One region of the Microbacterium aureliae genome, then DNA from elsewhere that is predicted to be linked to it. Evidence: riboswitches for the same ligand, from Rfam matches in the RefSeq annotation. Region 1 holds a riboswitch; the other holds the start of a gene.
What was found. A riboswitch is a leader RNA that binds a small molecule or an ion and turns the genes downstream of it on or off. The one in region 1 is predicted to bind thiamine pyrophosphate.
Positions count from the first base shown of each region.

Region 1 (7,991 bases):
CCGAGGCGTGGGAGCGCGCCGCCGAGGCGATGCACATCCCGTTCAGCGAGGCCGCCGGCATCCACCCTCAGGACCACGTCTTCTTGGAACGGGAGATCTGGGATCTGGAGAACACCCCGGACGACAAGCGCCCGCTGCTGCTGCACTTCCACCCGCTGGTGATCTACCGGTACCAGGTGCTCAAGCAGGCCGACGTGGTGCTGGCGCTGTTCCTGCAGGGCAACCACTTCTCGGCCGCCGACAAGCTCGCCGACTTCGAGTACTACGACCCGCTGACCACGGGCGATTCCACGCTGTCGGCGGTCGTGCAGGCGATCCTCGCCGCCGAGGTGGGCTATCAGGAGCTGGCGCTGAAGTACTTCACCGAGTCCGCCTTCGTCGATCTCGCCGACCTGCACCACAACGCCTCGGACGGCGTGCACGTCGCCTCGGCCGGCGGCGTGTGGACCGCGCTCGTGTGCGGCTTCGGCGGCATGCGCGACCACTTCGGCGAGCTGTCGTTCGACCCGAGGCTGCCCGCGGACTGGCCCTCGCTCAGCTACGTGCTGCACTGGCACGGCACCCGGCTGCAGGTCACCGTCGAGCGCTCGTCCCTGACGGTCGCCGCCGGCCCGGGCGACCCGGTCGCCTTCACCGTCCGCGACGAGGCGTTCATCGTGCCCGGCGGCGAGCAGATCGTCGTCCCGCTCGCCGACCAGGGCCCGGTCATCCCCGGCCGCCCGTCGCTGCGCCAGTTCGCCGACGTCCGCCGCGAGGACGGCTCGAACCTGTCGGCCTCGGTGCCGGCGGTCACCACCGCGATCCCGATCGTGGGGTCGATGGAGAACGTCGAGCACGGCTCGGACAGCTGAGAGGGCACCGGCCCGCGCGCGGTGCGCGGGCCGGTGCGCACAGGCCGGTGCGCTGAGTTCGGCGCCGTCAGGCGCGGTCGAAGAAGTCGAGCTCGTGCTCGGTCGACCTCGCGTACGCGACGTGCATGCGCGCGCGCCCCGCGTCGTCCGCGGCGCGGGCGGCGGCATCGGCGATCGCGCCGGCGCTCGCCGTCGCCCGGGCGAACGCCGTGTCGCCGTACATCCGCAGCCAGTCGTCGTACGGGTGCTCCGGATGCCGGTTCCCGCCGAAGCGGGCGCCCAGGTCGGCGTACACGACGAAGCACGGCAGCAGCGCCGCCACGAGCTCGGAGTAGGCCGACGCGGAACGCTCCAGGTGCGCGAGGTAGGCGGTGGTCTGAGGCGCCGGCGCGACCTCGCGCGCACCGTGCCGGCGGTGCATCGCCTGTTCGGCCGCGACGGCGGTCTCGGCCGACCCCGCCCAGAACGCCGCATCCGCGGGCGATCCGGCGAGGGCGCTCGCCCGCTGCAGCAGCCGCGCGTACTCGGCGAGGTACAGCGCGTCCTGCGCCTCGTAGCGGGCGAAGGTCTCGCCAGGGAGCGTTCCGTCCAGGAGCCCGCGCACGAACCGGCATCCGTCGATCCGGTGCCGGATGTCCGCCGCGGCGCGCCACGCCGTGGCCGACCAGGCCTCGGCCGACGCCGGCCGCTGGTGGTGGAAGTGGTAGATGGGTCCGTTGCCGCGTCCGACGCGCAGCGCGTCCGCGTGGCGCAGCGCTCCGGTGAGCCACTCCTTCACCCGCCCGAGCGCGTCGGGCCAGGACGCCCCGTGCGCCGCGACGGTGGCCATCGCCGACGACATCGAGCAGCCCGTCCCGTGCGTGTGCGTCGTCGCGACCCGGCGGCCGGGCACCTCGTGCACCCCCTGGGTCGTCACGATCGCATCGGGGCAGTCCTCGCCCGCGAGGTGGCCGCCTTTCAGGAGCACGGCGGTCCCGGCATCCCTCGCCAGCGCCTCGGCGTCGTTGACCGCCTGCTCCCACGTCGCCGCCGGGGGCCGCCCGGTGAGCACGGCGAGCTCGGCGAGGTTCGGGGTCACCAGATCGGCGCGCCGGCAGAGGCGCCGCAGAGCCGACTCCGCCTCGGCGTCCAGCAGCCGGTCGCCGCTGGTGGCCACCATGACCGGGTCGAGCACCACGAGGGGCGGATCGGTGCGCACGAGCCAGTCCTCGACCGTCTCGACGACCTCGACCGAGTGCAGCATCCCGATCTTCACGGCGTCGATCTCGACGTCGTCCGACACGGCGTCCAGCTGCGTGCGCAGGAACGCCGCGGGCGGCGCGTGCACGTCTCGCACGCCGCACGTGTTCTGGGCGACCAGGGCGGTCACCGCCGCCATGCCGTAGCCGCCGAACGCGGCGATCGACTTGAGGTCGGCCTGGACGCCCGCCCCGCCGGTCGGGTCGGTGCCGGCGATGCTCAGGACGCGGGGGATCATCGCACCGGCTCCGGGCGCGGCGCCGCGTGCGGCCCGCGGACCGGCTCCGGGACGGCGTCCGGAGCGGGCAGTGCCGCGTCGCACGCCGTGCGCAGCGCCCGCGTCGCCGCCGCGGGATCCTCGGCCGCGCACACGGCCGAGACCACCGCGACGCCGGCGGCCCCCGCGCGCCGCAGCGCCTCGACGTCCCCCTCGCCGACGCCGCCGATCGCGATGCAGGGCAGCGGAGTCTGCGCGGCCAGTGCGGCGAACCCCGCCACCCCGAGGGGCGGCGGATGGTCGGCCTTCGTGGCGGTCGGGCGGATGACCCCGGTTCCCAGATAGTCCACGGTGCGGGCGGGCAGGGCGGATGCCGCGGCCAGATGCTGCGGAGTGTTGGCCGTCCAGCCGATCACGGCCTGCGCGCCGAGCAGTCGCCGCGCGAGAGCCGGCGGCACGTCGGATTGCCCGAGGTGCACGCCGTCCACGCGGGCGCCCGCGTCACGGGCGGCGAGGGCCACGTCGACGCGGTCGTCGACGAGCAGAAGGCACCGGCGGTCGATCACATCCGACAGCGTCACCGCCTGCTGGATCATCTCGCGCGCCGACGCCGACTTCGCCCGCAGCTGGACGACGTCCACGCCGGCTCCGACGGCGGCGTCGACGATGTCGCGCAGGCGCCCGAAGGGCACCCGGTCGTCGGTGACGAGGTGGAGCGCGGCTCGCGCCGCCGGCGTCATCGTGCCACCGCCTGGGCAGTCGCGATGCGCGACGGCCCGTCGGCCACGGTCCGCGGAAGGGCATCGAGCTCGTCGACGAAGGACACCGCGAACGAGCCGGGGCCGCTGCAGCGGGCTGCGGCGCGCTCCGACGCGACGGCGTACATGACGGATGCCGCGAGGGCGGCCTCGAAGGGGGCGGTCACGGCGGTGAGCGCCGCCATCACCGCCCCGAGCGAGCAGCCGCCGCCGGTGACGCGCGTCAGCAGGGGATCGCCGCCGGTGACGCGGGCGACGCGGTCGCCATCGGTGACCAGGTCCACGGGACCCGACACCGCGACGACCGCGCCGCAGCGCTCGGCGAGATCCCGGGCGGCCGAGGCCGCGGCATCCGGACCGGCGGTGGAGTCCACTCCCCGCCCGCCCTCGCCGGCGCCGGCAAGCGCGAGGATCTCGGATGCGTTGCCGCGGATGAGCGTCGGCCGGTGCTCGAGGAGCTCCCGGGCGAGGGCGGTCCGCACCGGGAGCACGCCGACCGCGACGGGGTCGAGCACCCAGGGCGTGCCAGCCCGGCGGGCGTGCTCGACCGCCTCGAGGGCGGCCTGCCGCTGCTCGGCGGTCGGGGTGCCGAGGTTGATCAGCACGGCGTCGGCGACGGCGGCGAACATCCCGGCCTCGCCGGGGATGTCGCACATGGCCGGCGCCGCGCCGGCGGCCAGCAGCGCGTTGGCGGTGAAGTTCGTCACCACCGCGTTCGTGATGCACTGCACCAGCGGCGCCGCGCGCCGAAGCGCGCTCACCGCCTCGGCGGGGGAGAGGGCGGACAGGTGTGCTTCGGTGCGCGCGTTCATCGCGACATCCCTTCGCTCGCATGATCGAGATCAGGTTCGACGGGTGTGTTCTCAGCCCGCCGTGCGGGCACCCCGTGTCACTGCCGAGCAATCTAGCAGGCCGGCACGGGGTCGTCGTCGCCGTGTCCCCGGCGGGGGAACCGGCCGCGGCGATGTCTGCGGCACGCCGTAGGCTGTGGGGGTGACCACCGCCCTGTACCGCCGCTACCGGCCCGAGTCGTTCGGCGAGATGATCGGGCAGTCCCAGGTCACCGAGCCGCTCATGACGGCGCTGCGCGGCGATCGCGTCGGGCACGCCTACCTGTTCTCGGGTCCGCGCGGCTGCGGCAAGACGACGTCGGCGCGCATCCTCGCCCGCTGCCTGAACTGTGCGCAGGGTCCGACCGACACCCCGTGCGGCGAATGCGAGAGCTGCGTCGAGCTGGGTCGCGGGGGCGGCGGCTCGCTCGACGTCGTCGAGATCGACGCCGCGAGCCACAACGGCGTCGACGACGCGCGGGACCTGCGCGAACGGGCGGTGTTCGCGCCGGCGCGGGACCGCTTCAAGATCTTCATCCTCGACGAGGCGCACATGGTCACCCCGCAGGGCTTCAACGCCCTGCTGAAGCTGGTCGAAGAGCCGCCCGCGCACGTCAAGTTCATCTTCGCCACCACCGAGCCCGAGAAGGTCATCGGCACCATCCGCTCGCGCACCCACCACTACCCGTTCCGGCTCGTGCCGCCGGCGGCGATGCTGGAGTACGTCCAGCAGCTCTGCGTCGCCGAGCACGTGACCGTCGAGGCGGGTGTGCTCCCGCTCGTGGTCCGCGCCGGCGGCGGGTCCCCGCGTGACACGCTGTCGCTGCTGGACCAGCTGATCGCCGGCTCGGAACCCGCCGAGGACGGGGTGACCGTTCGCTACGAGCGGGCCGTCGCACTGCTGGGCTACACCCACGCCGAGCTGCTGGACGAGGTCGTCGACGCGTTCGCCGCCGCCGACGCCGCAGCGGCCTTCGCCGCGGTGGACCGCGTCGTGCAGACCGGGCAGGACCCGCGCCGCTTCGTCGACGATCTGCTGGAGCGCCTGCGGGACCTCATCATCGTCGCCGCGACCGGTCAGGATGCCGCGGCGGTGCTGCGCGGGGTGTCGGCCGAAGAGCTCGCCACCATGCAGCGACAGGCCGACGCCTTCGGCGCGGGCCGTCTGTCGCGGACGGCCGACATCGTCATCGCGGCACTCGACGAGATGACCGGGGCGACCTCGCCGCGCCTGCAGCTGGAACTCATGGTGGCGCGCGTGCTCGCGCAGACCACCGCGGCCGCTGCGGTGCCCGCCCAGAGTCCTCCGGTGGCGTCGCCGGCAACGGCGGGCGCCGTCTCGACGGGTGCTGCCCCGACGGGTGCCGCTCCCGCGGATGCCCGCCCGGTGCCCGCTCCCGAGCAGGCCGAGCCGGTCTCTGCCCCCGCCGCGTCGCCGGCTCCCGCTGTGCCGACCGGGCCCGTCACCGCGCAGCGCATGCGGGACGCGTGGCCCGAGGTGCTGGGCGCGCTCGAGAAGATCAGCCGGTCGTCGTGGCTCATCGCCTCGAGTGCCCGGGTGGCGGATTTCGCCGACGAGGTCCTCACCCTCGGCTTCCAGAGCCAGTCGGATGTCGCGGCGTTCAAGCGCCGCGCCGCCGGCGCCGGGCCCAGCGAGGACCTGCGCACCGCGATCCAGGGCGTCCTCGGCATCCGCGTGAAGTACCTCGCCAAGCACGACGCCGACGGGTCAGGCGACCCCGCTCCCGGCCCCGGCGACGAGACCGAACCGGGTGACCGCTGGGCGCCGCCGGCCCCGGCGGAGCAGCCCTCCTCGGCGTCTCCGAGCTCGGCGCCGCCCTCCGGACCCGCGTCGCCGCCGCCTCCGGCGCAGTCGTCCGGTCCCGCGCCGGCCCAGTCCTCTCCGGCCCAGTCCTCTCCGGCCCAGTCCTCTCCGGCCCAGTCCCGGCCGGCGCAGTCTTCCCGTCCCGCCCCGGCATCTCGTCCGGATCCCGCCGCCCCCGTGACCGATTGGGCGGTCGCGCCGATCCCGGACTCCGGTCCGCCGGCGGCGCAGTTCGCCGTCGACGACGAACCCGAAGAGGCGGAGTCCGCCGCCCCCGCGCGCCTGGCGACTCTCGCCCCGCCGCGCGACGGCGTCGTCCTCGCGCCGGCCGACGCGGCGCCGCCCGCCCAGGACGCCGACGACCCCGCCGACGAGGTCCCCGACGTGCCCGATGCCGATGCCCCCATCCCGCCGGTGGTCGCCCCGCGGCTGGCCGCCGCGCCCGAGACCCGCGGCGACGGGGTGCAGCGCTACGGCGAGGCGGTCGTCCGCCAGGTGCTGGGCGCGCGCTTCGTGCGCGAGGAGCCCTACGAAGCGCCGACGAGGTTCAGCTAGCCCATGTACGACGGCATCGTCCAGGACCTGATCGACGAGTTCGGGCGCCTTCCCGGCATCGGCCCGAAGTCCGCCCAGCGCATCGCGTTCCACATCCTGCAGACCCCCAACTTCGACGTGTCGCGGCTCGCCGAGCTGCTCACCGACGTCCGCGAGAAGGTCCGCTTCTGCGAGGTGTGCGGCAATGTCAGCGAGCAGGAGCGCTGCAGCATCTGCCGCGACCCCCGACGCAACGAGTCGCTGATCTGCGTCGTCGAAGACGCCAAGGACGTCGCCGCGATCGAGCGGACCCGCGAGTTCCGCGGGCTGTACCACGTGCTCGGAGGGGCGATCAGCCCCATCGCCGGCATCGGACCCGACGATCTGCGGATCACCTCCCTCATGCAGCGCCTGGCCGACGGGACGGTGCAAGAGGTCATCATCGCCACCAACCCCAACCTCGAGGGCGAGGCGACGGCCACGTACCTCAGCCGGCTGCTGCACACCCTCGAGATCTCGGTCACCCGCCTGGCATCCGGCCTGCCCGTGGGCGGCGACCTCGAGTACGCCGACGAGGTGACCCTCGGCCGCGCCTTCGAAGGGCGCCGTTCGGTCTGAGCCGGCGTGGTCAGCGGCGGGCGCGGATCCGCGCCCGCGTGACCGACCCGAGGGTCGCCCGCACCGGCTGCCCCAGGTAGATCCCGAGCGAGGCGCCCACCGCGAGGCTGATGCCGATGATCGCCGCGCTCACCAGCGTCGCGAACCCCTGCGTCATCGCCCCCGACCCGCCTTCGCCGGCGACGACATCGAGCAGACCGCGGAACACCAGGGCACCCGGGACCATCGGCAGGATCGCGGCGGTCGTGATCGCCACCGACGGGACGTGGAGCCGGTGGGCGAGGACGACTCCCAGGAAGCTCGCCACCAGCGCGCCCGCCCCGCCCGCCGCCGCCGACTCGAAGCCGATCCCGGTCGCGACGAGATAGCCGAGCCACGCGATGAGGCTCAGCAGCGCGCTGACGCCGACGATGCGCCGGCCCGCTCCGTTGAACACGGCGACCGAGACGGCGATGATCACCGCTCCCAGCAGCTGCAGCGGGACCGCGCCGAGGGGCAGCGCGTCATCCGGCGGATCGATGGGCAGTCCCAGCACGCGCGCCGTCTCGAGGCCCGCCAGGATGCCGAGCACCACCCCGAGCGTGTGGGTCATGAGCTCGAGGATGCGTCCGGTGGCCGTCAGAGCGAAGCCGTCGATGGCGTCCTGCGCGGCTCCGACGACGGTCAGCCCCGCCAGCATCAGCACGATCCCCGACGCGACGATGAGGGACGGGCGCAGGCCCTCGGCGGCAGGCCAGCCCAGCAGCGTCAGCAGCGGGGAAGCCGCGGCGATCAGGGTGAGCACGAACGCCCCGGCGATCTGGCTGAAGAAGTACGGCACCTTGCCGCGCGCCAGCAGCCACTGCGTCAGAGCGGCCAGCGCCGCCCCCACGAATGCCAGCAGGATCACCAGCCAGTTCCCCCCGTACATCACCGCGACCCCGACGGCCAGCAGCGCCTGCGCGGCCACCACCACGACGGGGCGGTATCCGAACGGCCGGCGGCGGATCTCGCGATAGCGCTCCCGCGCCTCGGCCAGGCCCAGGCCGGCGCGGATGTCGGCCACCAGCGCCTGCAGGCGCTGCAGCTTGTCGTGATCGGGCATCGAGCCCCGCACGACCCGCATGAGGGCGATCGGCT
Region 1 is NZ_BAAGWW010000001.1:909,008-916,998, reverse strand. It holds gene ACYVF4_RS04445 (glycoside hydrolase family 65 protein) at 1-851, shown strand, start outside; gene thiD (bifunctional hydroxymethylpyrimidine kinase/phosphomethylpyrimidine kinase) at 919-2,328, opposite strand; gene thiE (thiamine phosphate synthase) at 2,325-3,047, opposite strand; gene thiM (hydroxyethylthiazole kinase) at 3,044-3,877, opposite strand; TPP riboswitch at 3,868-3,962, opposite strand; gene ACYVF4_RS04425 (DNA polymerase III subunit gamma and tau) at 4,059-6,275, shown strand; gene recR (recombination mediator RecR) at 6,279-6,872, shown strand; gene ACYVF4_RS04415 (threonine/serine exporter family protein) at 6,883-7,991, opposite strand, start outside.

Region 2 (7,991 bases), on a different contig from region 1:
TCAGGTCGTACTTCTTCGCGTCGAGCTCGAGCGAGCCGGACAGGTCGATGGCGCTGGCGTTGTTGACGACGATGTCGATGCCGCCGAATTCGCCCTGGGTCTTCAGGACCGCCTCGGTGATGTCGTCGTCCAGCCGGACGTCGCCGACGATGGCGAGGGCCTGCCCGCCCGCGGCGCGGATCTGCTCGGCGGCGGTGTGCACGGTGCCCTCGAGCTTGGGGTGCGGGGTGTCGGTCTTGGCCATGATCGCGACGTTGGCGCCGTCGCGCGCGGCGCGCAGGGCGATCGCGAGCCCGATGCCGCGGCTGCCGCCGGACATCAGGATGGTCTTGCCGGCGAGGCTGGTGTCGGTCATCTCTCTCCTCGGGTTCCTCTGTCGGCCGACGCGGCGGCGAAGGCGCGGATGCGGGCCTTCGCCTCGGGGGTGTCGAAGGCGGCGCCGATGGAGCGCGCCTCGTCGTCCAGGTTGTCGGCGAACTGGCGTCCGGCGCCCGTGCGCACGAGGCGCTTGGCCTGCCCGAACGCGGCGGTCGCACCGGCCAGCCACGCCCCGGCGACCTCGCGGGCGCGATCGGCGAGCCGCTCGGCGGGGACCACCTCGGTCACGAGTCCCCACTCCAACGCGGTGGCGGCGTCGATCGTCACGTCCTGCAGCAGCAGCTGCAGCGCGCGGCGCTGCCCCACCGCGGCCGGCAGCAGCGTCGAGACCCCGAGGTCGGGGGTCAGGCCGATCTCGGCGTACTTGCTGACGAACCGGGCGCGGTCCGCGGCGACGATGTAGTCCGCGACGAGCATGAGGCCGAGTCCGCCGCCGGCGACGGCACCCTGGACGGCGGCGACGATCGGCTTGTCCGATTCGACGAAAGCCCGGATGCCGTCATGGATGGTCCGCGCCGCCTCGGTGACGTCGCGGCCCGCCGCCTGCGACGTGGCCATCTCGACCACGTCGCCGCCGGCGCAGAACGCCGGGCCGGCGGCATCGAGCAGGATCGCGCCGACGGAGTCGTCGGCGACGAGCTCCCGCGCGACGTCCCGCCAGCGGCCGCCCATCTCGAACCCCATGGCGTTGAGGGATGCCGGCCGGTTGAAGGTCACGCGCGCGAGCGCGCCCTCGCGCGAGACGAGGATCGACTCGCTCATTTCGGCGCCATCCGGATCGCGCCGTCCAGGCGGATCGTCTCGCCGTTGAGGTAGCCGTTGGCGACGATCGCCGCGACGAGGTCGGCGTACTCGTCCGGGCGGCCGAGGCGCTGCGGGTAGGGAACCTGCAGGCCGAGGGAGTCCTGCGCGGCCTGCGGCAGCCCCTTCAGCATGGGCGTCTCCATGATCCCGGGGGCGATCGTGACCACGCGGATGCCGTAACGGGCGAGCTCGCGGGCGATCGGCAGGGTCATCGCGTGGACGCCGCCCTTGCTGGCCGCGTACGCGGGCTGGCCGATCTGGCCGTCGAAGGCGGCGACGCTGGCGGTGTTGACGATGACGCCGCGGTCGCCCCCAACGGCCGGCTCGGCCTGCGCCATGACGGCCGCGGCCTGCGCGACGACGTTGTAGGTGCCGACGAGGTTGATGCGCACGATGCGCTCGAAGTCGGCGAGGGGCGTCGGACGCCCGTCGCGGTCGAGGACCTTGGCGGGCGGGGCGATCCCGGCGCAGTTGACGACCACGCGAAGGGGCCCGGATGCCGCAGCCTGCGCCACCGCGGCGGCGACCTGATCGGGGTCGGTGACGTCGGCGGCAGCGAAGGTGCCGCCGAACCCGGCGATCACGTCGGCGCCGGGCGACGTGGGCAGGTCGACGATCGTGACGGCGGCGCCCGCGGCGGACAGGCGGCGGGCCGTGGCCAGTCCCAGTCCGCTGGCTCCGCCGGTGACGAGGGCGGCTGCGCCCGTGAGCTCCATGAGTTCTCCTTCGAACCGATATCGCGTTCCACAATACGTGGAACGCAGTCCCACGCGGAAACCGCACGACGGACGATCCCGCCCTCTACGGTAGCGAGCGCGCCGCGGCCTCGTCAGGCCGGGCCGAGGATGAAGTTCCAGGCGCCGGTGGCCACGGCGGCGCCCACCGCGACCGCGGCGACCGTCGCGCCCAGCGCCATGAGCGCCCACTCCCGCGCGCCGAACGCCGAGTCCCGCGCCCACGTGCGGCGACCCGGCGCGCCGAAGCCGCGCGCCTCCATGGCGGTGGCGAGCTTGGACCCGCGGCGGATCGAGAGCACCAGCAGCGCGAAGGCCATGCCGAGGAATCGCCGTAGCCGGCCCCGGTCGGCCACGCCGCGGGCGCGGCGGGCGAGCTCCAGCGCGCGCCAGTCGTCGATGAACAGCCCCACCATGCGCAGGCCGGCGAGGGCGCCCAGGACGAAGCGGGCGGGCAGACGCAGCACCTGCGCCAGGCCGTCGGCGAGATCGGTCGGGTCGACGGTCACGAAGAGCACCACCGACGGCAGCGCGATGGCGAGGACGCGCAGCAGGGTGGCGGCGGCGAGGGCGAGGGACCCCTCGCTGATGCGGACGACGAACCATTCCGCGTAGATCTGCCCGGACGTCTCGCCGTAGAGCGCGATCGTGAGAGCGGTCAGCGGCGCCGCGAGCCACACCGGCCACGTCCGCACCCAGAACTCCCGCCAGCCGAGCCCCGCGAAGGGCAGCAGCAGCAGCTCCAGGGCGAGCGCGACGCCGGCCGATACGACGTCGATGGTGAAGATGAGAGGCAGCGCGATGAGCGCGGCGGCACCGAGCTTGGCGACCGGGTTGATGGCGGCGACGGTCCCCGTTCGGGCGCGCGTGTCCAGGAGCGTCATGCCGCCACCGCCGCGAGCTCGTACCGGTCGGCGTACAGCGCCGCGACGACGTCGAGGTCGTGGGTGATGGCGACCACGGCGGCGCCGCCGTCGCGCAGCTGCGCGAGCAGCCCCACCAGCTCCGCCCACGTGCGCGCGTCCTGGCCGAAGGTGGGTTCGTCCAGGACAAGCACGCGAGGTCGGGTGGCGAGGGCCGCGGCCACGGTCAGCCGCCGCTTCTCGCCGCCGGACAGCGTGTAGGGGTTCGCGCGCTCGAGCCGCCGCAGCCGCAGCCGGTCGAGCAGGTCGTCCACGCGGTGCGCGGTCTCGTCCGGATCGAGCCCGAGCGCGTGCGGGCCGACCTCGAGCTCGCCCCGCACCGTCGTCGACAGCAGCTGGTGCTCGGGGTCCTGGAACACCGTGCCGATGCGCGTCAGCAGCTGCCGCGACGTCCAGCGGATCGGCTCGGCGGGCACGGCCTCGGCCAGGTCGCCGGCCGCCGACAGCCGGCCCGATGCCGGCGGCAGCAGACCGGCGAGGGTGAGCCCGAGCGTGGACTTGCCCGCGCCGTTCGGGCCGGTCACGGCGAGCGCCGAGCCGGCGCGCACGTCGAGGTCGATCCCGGCGGCGACGGGTCGCCCCGCCACGCGCTGGACCGTCAGCTCGCGGGCCACCAGCAGCGGGCCGCCGCCGTGCGTGGCCGGCGGGGGCGGGTGCGGCGGGCGGATGCCGGGCACCCAGACCCCCGCCGCGGCCAGGGACTGCCCCTGCCCCCGCAGCACGTCGGCCGGGGTGCCGTCGGCGATGACCGCGCCCGTCCCCCCGGCGTCGCCGGCGCCGCCGATGACGATGACCCGGTCGATGAGCGGCAGCCACACGTCGATCCGGTGCTCCACGACGACGAGGGTCATCGGCTGCGCGTCCAGGGCCGCCGCCACGGCGTCGCGCACCTCGACGACGCCCGCCGGGTCGAGGTTGGCGGTGGGCTCGTCCAGCAGCAGCAGGCCCGGCCGCATGGCGAGGGACCCCGCCAGCGCCAGCCGCTGCTTCTGCCCGCCCGACAGCGCCTTGGTGGGCCGGTCCAGCGGCACGTCAAGTCCGACGGCGTCCAACGCCTCGCGCACGCGCGGCCAGATGCGGTCCCTCGGGACCCCGAGGTTCTCGCAGCCGAACGCGACGTCGTCGCCGACCCGGGCGAGGATGACCTGCGAATCGGGGTCCTGGATGACCAGGCCCGCACGACCGCGCGCCTCGGCCGCCGGCATCCCGTCGATGAGCAGGGATCCTGCGGTCTCGCCCTCCTCCTCGCCGCCGAGGACCCCGGCGAGGCCGTGCAGGAGCGTGGACTTGCCGGCGCCCGAGGCGCCGAGCAGCAGCACGCGCTCCCCCGGCTCGATCCGCAGGTCCACGCCCGCAAGCGCCCAGTCGCGGCGCGACGCGTGCCGCCATCCCCACCCGCGCGCCTCGACGGCCGCGGCGCGGGGGACTGCGCCGCCCACCGCGTCAGACCCGCGTGCGGACGTCCCGGCCGGACGCGAACCGGTCGAGGGCGCCCGTGGCGGCGAGTCCTCGCGCCAGCAGCCACGACAGGGCGCCGGCGATGACCGCACCCGAGACGATCGTCGAGGCGAGGTAGACGACGGTGAAGAGGGCGTCGGCGCCGACGTACCACAGCAGCAGGTTGTTGATGCCGCCCGCGAGGGCCGCTCCCGCGCCGGCGAGGACCGCCACCGGCAGGCTCCACCGCTTGTAGAGGAAGAGCAGGAAGATCAGCTCGGCGCCCAGACCCTGGACGAGCCCCGCCTCGATCGTGAGGAAGCCGCCCCACTGGTTGCCGACGAGGGCGGAGACCACTGCGGCGAGCGTCTCGGTGTAGATCGCGGCGCCGGGCTTGCGGATGATGAGCGCACCCAGGACGCCGGCGAACAGCCATGGGCCGTCGAGCAGACCCTGAAGGCCGGGCAGGAGCGGGTCCAGCAGCGTCTTCGGTCCGAGGTACCCGACGTTCCAGGCCAGGAAGATGAGGCCGGACGCGACGCCGATGACGCTGGCGACGACGATGTCGACGACGCGCCAGCGAAGGCTGCGACGCGGGGGCGTGGACGTGCCCGTGCCGGTGGATGCGGATGTGGACGTGTGCATCGGATCTCCTCCCTGCGCCGGCATGACCCGGATCAGGTTCGACGGTCGAAGCGTGGGTCGCTTCCTCTCAGCCCGGCTCACCGGACTCCCGTGGTTGTGGCGATGAGTATAGCGCGCTGCGGCGGGGGTAGTTTGGTCGCGTGACCGTGGATGACGCGCCCCTGATCTCGAGGCGTCAGGCGCGTGTGCGGCGGCAGGCCGACGCGCGCGAATCGTCCACGCCGACGACGCCGTCGCCCTCCTCGGCGTCGACGACGAGCGAGACTCCGGATGCCGTGGCGGCGGGGTCGCCGCCGGGCACCCTGGTGGCCCCGGCGATGAGCTCGTCGCCCGCGCCGCCCACCTCGACCGCCCCGACGCCCGCGCCGGCCGGCGAGCCGGCGCTGACGGCATCCGGCCGCATCGCGCTGACGTGGCTGGACGAGCAGACCCTCACGCCCCGGCCCATCACGACCCCGACCTTCATCACCTACGGCCTGCTCGACCGGCCGCCGCGCCGGTCGCCGCTGCGACCCGGGGTGCTCGTGCCCGCCGTCATCGTCCTCGCGGTCGTCGCCGCCTACTGCCTGACCACCCTGCTGTGGCCGCTGACGGCAGTTACACCGACGATCGCCGCCGCCGAGGTGACGTCGGCGGCGGCCCCCGCCTATGCGCCGGCGTGGCCGGACACCGGCGGCGCGGCGGTCGCGGTGGCCGGCATCGACGGCACGCTGTCGTCGACGGACGCGCCCGACGCCATCGCCAGCATCACGAAGGTGGTGACCGCGCTCGTCGTCCTCGACGAGATCCCGCTCGGACCCGGCGACGACGGGCCGGAGTTCTCGTTCACCTACGCCGACTCGCTGGACTACTGGAACTACCGCTACCGCGGGGAGTCCGCGCTGGACGTCCCGGTGGGCGGCGTCCTGACCCAGCGGCAGCTGCTGGAGGGCATGCTGATCGGCTCGGCCAACAACTACGCCGACCGCCTGGCCGGCAACCTCTTCGCCTCGGATGCCGTCTTCGCCGACGCCGCCGAGACGTGGCTGCGCAGCCACGGCGTGCCGGGCATCACCGTCGTCGAGCCGACCGGCATGGATCCCGGCAACCGGGCGACCCCCGCCGCGCTGATCGCCCTCGCCGAGAAGGCACTGTCCAACCCGGTGATCGCCGGCATCGTCGCCCAGCGCGAGATCGAGCTGCCGGGCGCGGGCACCGTCGAGAACACCAACTCCCTGCTCGCCGACGACGGCGTCGTCGGCATCAAGACCGGGACGCTCGCGAACTGGAACCTGCTGTCGGCCAAAGACCTCACCGTCGACGGGACCCCCGTCCGGGTGTTCGCGGCGGTGCTCGGGCAGCCGGACGCCGACGCGCGCAACGCGGTGTCGCGCGACCTGTTCGATCAGCTCGAGCAGGAGCTGCAGACCGAGCCGTCCGTGACGGCGGGCACGGTCGTCGGGATGGTCCGGACGGCGTGGGGCGAAGAGGTGGACGTCGTGACCGCCGAGGACGCCGCGGTGGTGCTGTTCAACGGCGGCGCGGGCACCGTGACGATGCGCTTCGACCTCGGCGACGTGCGCGAGGCGGGCGGCGAGGTGGGCGCGCTGACGGTCGACGGACCCCTCAACGTCACGACGGTGCCCGTGCGCCTCGCGGACGACGTCGAGGACCCGTCGGCGTGGTGGCGCCTGACCCATCCGCTGGAGCTGTTCGGGCTTTCGGGCTGAAGCGGCCGGGCACGCGGCTCAGACGAACGCGACCGCCCGCTGCAGGCGGGTGCGGATGTCGAACACCTCGTTGCCCCCGATGTCGCGGGCCCCGGTGATGCCACGGCGCAGGACGGTCGACAGGGCGCTGCGCGAGACGATCGCCACCGGCATCCCCTTGACCCTGCCGAGCTCCTCGACGGGCTGGACGACGTCGTCGTCGGGCAGGACGACGATGGCACCGCTGAAGCGGACGCCCGCCGCGCGGGCGATGACGCGCATGCGCGCGACGAGGGCGGCCACCGGGGCGCCGTCGACCCCGTCGCCGATGAGCTCGGCCCGCCGCGTGCGCACCGGGCCGCCGAAGTCCTCCGACAGGATCGCGTACAGGCCGCTCGGCCCGAGGACGATGTGGTCGAGCTTGTCGTCCGCATCGCCGCCGCGGCCGGCCGCCGCGACGTCGTGCCACACCGTGTAGCCCATGCCGAGGTCGGACACCACGCGCGCGGTCGCCTCTTCGGCGAGCGCGTCGGCGAGCAGCCGGCGCACGGCGTGCGGGGCCGAGCGGACCAGCGCCGGGTCGTAGGGGTCCTCGACGGTCACCCCGCGGCCGGCCCACTCCCGGATGAGAGCCAGGTACCGCTCGCGGCGCCAGCCGCCCGGGTGGCCGAACGAGCGGGCACGGGGACGGGTGTCGCGGGTCGCGGGACGCGGCGGCGACCACTCGGACCACTCCGGCGGAGCGCTCTGGCCGAACCCGTGGCCCCGGTCGTACGCCGCCCGGGCCTGGGGGGTGCCGACGAGCTCCCACGCCCGCTGGACCTGGACGAACATCGCCGCGTCGCCGCCGGTGTCGGGATGGGTCTGGCGCAGCCGCAGCCGGTACGCCTTGCGGAGCGCGTCGTCGTCGGCGGCCGGATCCACGCCCAGGATCTCGTAGGCGGATGCCGAGAGCGGACTGTCGAACATGTCAGTCGCCGCTCCACAGCGGCGGCTGCGGCGCGTAGGCGAAGGCGGCCTCGATGATGCCCGGGTCCACGTCGGCGAGCGTCGCCGGCTGCCAGGCCGGCGAGCGGTCCTTGTCGATCAGCTGCGCGCGGATCCCCTCGATGAGGTCGGGCTGGGTGGCGGCGAACCACAGCACCAGTCCGTACTCCTGGGCGAGGACGGCGCGCAGGCCGGGCAGCGTCCGCGCCCGGCGGACCGCCTCGAGGGTGACCGTGAGCGCCGTGGGCGCCAGCTCCGCGAGGGTCGCGAGCGCCTGGGCCGCGCCGGGCTCGGGCCGGGCGCGCAGCCGTTCGATGATCCCGGTCACCGTGTCGGCCGAGAAGGCGTCGTCGATCCACTCCCGCGCTTCCGCGAGGGGAGCGGGCGCCGGCGTC
Region 2 is NZ_BAAGWW010000002.1:519,486-527,476, reverse strand. It holds gene ACYVF4_RS08635 (SDR family oxidoreductase) at 1-355, opposite strand, end outside; gene ACYVF4_RS08630 (enoyl-CoA hydratase/isomerase family protein) at 352-1,140, opposite strand; gene ACYVF4_RS08625 (SDR family NAD(P)-dependent oxidoreductase) at 1,137-1,898, opposite strand; gene ACYVF4_RS08620 (energy-coupling factor transporter transmembrane component T family protein) at 2,012-2,800, opposite strand; gene ACYVF4_RS08615 (ABC transporter ATP-binding protein) at 2,797-4,278, opposite strand; gene ACYVF4_RS08610 (ECF transporter S component) at 4,283-4,921, opposite strand; TPP riboswitch at 4,914-5,023, opposite strand; gene ACYVF4_RS08605 (D-alanyl-D-alanine carboxypeptidase family protein) at 5,062-6,630, shown strand; gene ACYVF4_RS08600 (J domain-containing protein) at 6,649-7,578, opposite strand; gene ACYVF4_RS08595 (enoyl-CoA hydratase/isomerase family protein) at 7,580-7,991, opposite strand, start outside.
Region 2: it holds a riboswitch for thiamine pyrophosphate, as region 1 does, so the genes downstream of both, ACYVF4_RS08610 (ECF transporter S component) here and thiM (hydroxyethylthiazole kinase) in region 1, are expected to answer to the same signal.